2 regions of the Streptomyces sp. MMS24-W38 genome follow, and region 2 is predicted to be linked to the other one. Evidence: predicted binding sites of a transcription regulator. Region 2 holds the regulator's gene; the other holds the start of a gene.
The links. The regulator HspR, encoded in region 2, represses chaperone genes until heat shock. The targets are predictions, from matches to a motif close to TTGAGNNNNNNNNNCTCAA.
Positions count from the first base shown of each region.

Region 1: the regulator HspR is predicted to act here: its motif matches at 1,101-1,119, upstream of lon (endopeptidase La).

Region 1 covers NZ_JCBCPP010000001.1:1,818,195-1,820,590, reverse strand. The annotation lists gene AC6F7H_RS06920 (response regulator transcription factor) at 1-116, opposite strand, end outside; gene AC6F7H_RS06915 (spermine/spermidine synthase domain-containing protein) at 239-952, opposite strand; gene lon (endopeptidase La) at 1,142-2,396, shown strand, end outside.
Region 2 covers NZ_JCBCPP010000001.1:2,960,130-2,962,525, forward strand. The annotation lists gene AC6F7H_RS12190 (sugar ABC transporter substrate-binding protein) at 1-931, opposite strand, end outside; gene AC6F7H_RS12195 (heat shock protein transcriptional repressor HspR) at 1,275-1,727, opposite strand; gene dnaJ (molecular chaperone DnaJ) at 1,733-2,396, opposite strand, start outside.

The DNA.
Region 1 (2,396 bases), 1.1 Mb from region 2:
AGGCGGGTCGCGATGGCGTCCACGATCGTCGCGTCGTCCTCGACCACCAGGACCCGGCGCTGTGCGCCCGGGGTGGTCGCCGCCGTGCCGTTGTGGGAGGTGTGTGTCTGCTCCATCGCCCGCCCCTGAAGTGTGCTTTCCGGAATCCGTGGGGTGATCCGTCTCTGCGCATGACTGCGATTGACGCTTGAATGATCGGCGCCAAGGCAGCAGCGTACGGGGAGCCACCGCGCCTTTGCTATCCAGGGCGGACGCCGAGGTGCACGACGTCCGGAACGCCCCGGGCAACCGGGACCTCTTCGGTACGCACCTGCTGGAACCCGGCATTACGCAAGGTTTCTTCGAAATTCGGAGACGGCTTGGCCGACCACACCGCGAGTACCCCGCCGGGCCTCAACACCCTTGCGCAGGACAGGAGTCCGGTGGGGGAGTAGAGCCCTTCGTTGTCCTCGGTGACGGTCCAGTCGGGCCCGTTGTCGATGTCGAGACAGAGCGCGTCGAACGTGTCGGAAGTCTCATTGACGTACGCCACCAGGTCGGTCTCGACGATCGCCGTGCGGGGGTCGGCGAGGGCGTGCGCGGAGAACGCGGCGAACGGGGGCAGCGGGCCCGCGCGGTGCCAGTCGATGACGGCGGGTTCGCGTTCCACTACGGTGATGCGCCCCCAGCGGGGCTGGGCGGCGGCGTGGGCGAGCGAGAAGCCGACGCCGAGTCCGCCGATGAGGACGTGCGGGCCCGGCCGCGGGCCATGTCCCGCGAGGGTGTCGGCGGCGTCGAGTGCGGCCAGGGCGGCGTCGATCAGTCGCCGCTCCGAACGGCCGTCGGAGGTGTCCATCAGGAAGCAGCCGTTCGCGATGATCTGCAGCAGGCTGCCGTGCCTGCGGAGCACCACCTCCCCGTACGGGCCCTCGCGGCGGTCCAGGACTTCGGGAATGTCGTACGGGGTGGTCATGCGTTCATCCTGGCAGCACTTTCCGTTCAGCGGGCCGTGGGGCCATGGGGCTGTGCGAGCCATGTCGTGCGGGGGTTCCTGTCTTCGTCCTCGCGAATGATCGCTGAGAGCGAACGCGGCCCTGGGAACATTCGGTGGCTCACCAGCATTGAGTCGGCATAGCTCAACTTGACTGCCGAAGGGGAGATCATGGCTGCTGAGTCCACCTCGCTCGCCCTGCCTGTGCTGCCGCTCGACGACGAGGTCGTGCTGCCCGGGATGGTGGTTCCGCTGGACCTGAGCGACTCCGAGGTGCGCGCCGCGGTGGAGGCCGCCCAGGCCGCCGCCGCGTCCGCGCCGGGCAAGCCCCGGGTCCTGCTGGTGCCGCGTCTCGACGGGACCTACGCCGGTACCGGCGTCCTGGGCACGGTCGAGCAGGTCGGCAGGATGGCCGACGGCGACCCGGGCGCCCTGATCCGGGGCCGCGGCCGCGTGCGGATCGGCGCCGGGACCACCGGGCCGGGCGCGGCGCTGTGGGTGGAGGGCACCCGGATCGAGGAGACCGTGCCGGAGCCCCTGCCCGGCCAGGTCGGCGAACTGGTCACGGAGTACAAGGCGCTCGCCACCGCCTGGCTGCGCAAGCGCGGCGCCTGGCAGGTCGTCGACCGGGTCCAGGCCATCGACGACGTCGCCACCCTCGCCGACAACTCCGGTTACTCGCCCTTCCTGACCACCGAACAGAAGGTGGCGTTGCTGGAGACCGCCGACCCGGTGGCCCGGCTGAAGCTCGCCACCCAGCAGCTCCGCGACCACCTCGCCGAGCAGGACGTCGCCGAGTCCATCGCCAAGGACGTCCAGGACGGCGTCGACAAGCAGCAGCGCGAGTTCCTGCTGCGGCGCCAGCTGGAGGCCGTACGCAAGGAACTGCGCGAGCTGAACGGAGAGCACGGCAAGGACCCCGCCGAGGAGTCCGACGACTACCGGGCCCGCGTCGAGGCCGCCGACCTGCCGGAGAAGGTGCGCGAGGCCGCGCTCAAGGAGGTCGGCAAGCTGGAGCGCTCCTCCGACCAGTCGCCCGAGGGATCGTGGATCCGCACCTGGCTCGACACGGTCCTGGAGATGCCGTGGAACGAGCGGACCGATGACAGCGCCGCTTCGTACGACATCCAGGGCGCCCGGGCCGTGCTCGACGCCGAGCACGCGGGCCTGGAGGACGTGAAGGAACGCATCACCGAGTACCTGGCGGTGCGCAAGCGGCGCGCCGAGCGCGGACTCGGCGTGGTCGGGGGCCGCCGCGGCGGTGCCGTGCTCGCCCTGGTGGGGCCGCCCGGCGTCGGCAAGACGAGCCTCGGCGAGTCCGTCGCCCACGCGATGGGCCGGAAGTTCGTCCGGGTCGCCCTCGGCGGTGTCCGCGACGAGGCCGAGATCCGCGGCCACCGGCGTACGTACGTCGGCGCGCTGCCCG
Region 2 (2,396 bases):
ACTGGATGCCCTTGCCCTGGACCCGGGCCACGGCCATCTCCGCGGCGTTGTCGGCCTCCAGCGGGTAGGACTTGTAGACGCTCATGAACTGCTCGCCCGCGATGATCCGCTGCACTCCCGCCAGTTCGGCGTCCTGGCCGGTGATCGGGGGCAGCTCGGTCACACCGGCGGCCTCGAGCGCCTTGACGATGGCGCCCGCCATGGTGTCGTTGGCCGAGTAGACGGCGGCGACGTTGTCCTTGCCGATCACGTTGATCGCCTCGGCCATGTTGGCCTCGGCGTTCTCCGGCGCCCAGTCCTTGGTGTCGTAGGACTTGGCGATGATGACCTTGCCCTTGAGCTCCGACAGCGCGCCGGCCTTGAACTGCTTGGCGTTCGGGTCGGTCGGGGAGCCGTTCATCATGACGATCTTGCTGGTGGCCGCGTCGTCGCCGCCGAGCTTCTCCAGCAGGGAACGGCCCTGGACCTCGCCCACCAGCTCGTTGTCGAAGGAGATGTACGCGTCGATGGGGCCCTCGGCCAGCCGGTCGTAGGCGATGACCGGGATGCCCGCGTCCTTGGCCTTCTTCACGTCCTCGGCGATGGCCTTCGAGTCGACCGCGTCCAGCACGATGACGTCGACCCTGTCGTCGATCATCTGCTGCATCTGGTTCGACTGCTTGCCGGCGTCCGACTCGGCGTTGGCGTAGGCGACCTTCCCCTTGTCGTTGGTGAGCGACTCCACCTTCTTCTTGAAGATGGGGTAGTCGAACTGCTCGTACCGGGTGTTGGCCTTCTCCGGGAGCAGCAGTCCGACCGTGATGTCGTTCCCCTTCGTGGGGCTCGCGTCGTCGCTGCTCCCTGTCGCGTTGATTACGCCGCAACCGGCAAGCATGACGGACATCGAGGTGACGGCCACTGATATGGCGATACGACGCATGCGAGGGCTCACTTCAGGTGCGTTTTGGACGTGGGCACAACATTGCGGCCCATGTGACTGAAAAGCCAACGCTTCAGCTACCACTGGCGTCAAGACCAGCTACTTAACGAGATGAACACAACACGGTGCGCTGAAGTCGTGAGGGGCCGGCGAAAGACTCGCACAGATCTCCTGAAGACGCACACATCTGCTGATCACAGGCGTTCGCCGAGCGCACGGGACGGTGAGTGAGGGAGCGTCAGCCGTGCGCACACATGTGAAGGGCCCGGAGGTTCGGACGAACCTCCGGGCCCTTCAGGACACTTCACTTTTCAGCCAAACGGAACTTTCCCGTCAGCCGGACCGCTCAGTCGGGTCAGTCGGCCTGCTGCTGACGCTTCGGCCGCCACACCACCAGCGCGCTGGTCTGCTGCACCTCCTGATACGGCACCAGGTCCCGGCGGTACGACGCGTGCACCGCGGCCTCGCGCTGCCGCATGGTCGCCGCCGCGCCGTCCAGCGCGCCCTCCAGCTCCGCCACCCGGGCCTGCAGCGCGGCGACCTGGTTCTCCAGTTCGATGATGCGCTTGATGCCGGCCAGGTTGATGCCCTCCGCCTGCGACAGCTGCTGCACCTGACGGAGCAGCTCGATGTCACGGGCCGAGTAGCGGCGGCCCCGGCCGGCGGCCCGGTCCGGCGAGACCAGCCCCAGACGGTCGTACTGGCGCAAGGTCTGCGGATGCAGGCCGGAGAGCTGGGCCGCCACCGAGATGACGTAGACCGGTGTGTCCTGCGTCAGTTCATACGGATTGCGTCGACGACCGTCCATCTCCCTCAAGCTCCCTTCGCTGCCTGGAACAGCTCCGCCCGCGGATCCTCACCCGCGGTCGCCTCGCGATACGCCTCCAGTGCGTCACGAGCCTTCCCCGGCAGGTCCTTGGGAACACTCACCTCGACGGTGACCAGCAGATCGCCGCGCGAGCCGTCCTTGCGGACCGCTCCCTTGCCGCGGGCCCGCATGGTCCGCCCGTTGGGCGTGCCCGGGGGCAGCTTCAGCGTGACCGGCGGACCGCCGAGCGTCGGGACGCGGATCTCCCCGCCGAGGGCCGCCTCCGGATAGGTGACCGGGACGGTGACGGTGAGGTTGTCGTCCCGGCGGCCGAACACCGGGTGGCTGCCGACGTGCACGACGACGTACAGGTCGCCCGCCGGGCCGCCGCGCTCGCCCGGTGCGCCCTTGCCGCGCAGCCGGATCCGCTGGCCGTCGCTGACGCCCGCCGGGATGCGCACCTGCATCGTCCGCGAGGACTTGGCCCGGCCGCTGCCCTTGCAGATGTCGCAGGGGTTCTCCGCGATCAGGCCGCGGCCCTTGCAGTCCGGGCACGGGTCGGTGAGCGAGAAGCCCCCGCCGCTGCCCCGGGCGACCTGCCCGGTGCCGACGCAGGTCGGGCACACCCGCGGTGTGCCGTTCTTGTCGCCGGTGCCCGAACAGTCCTTG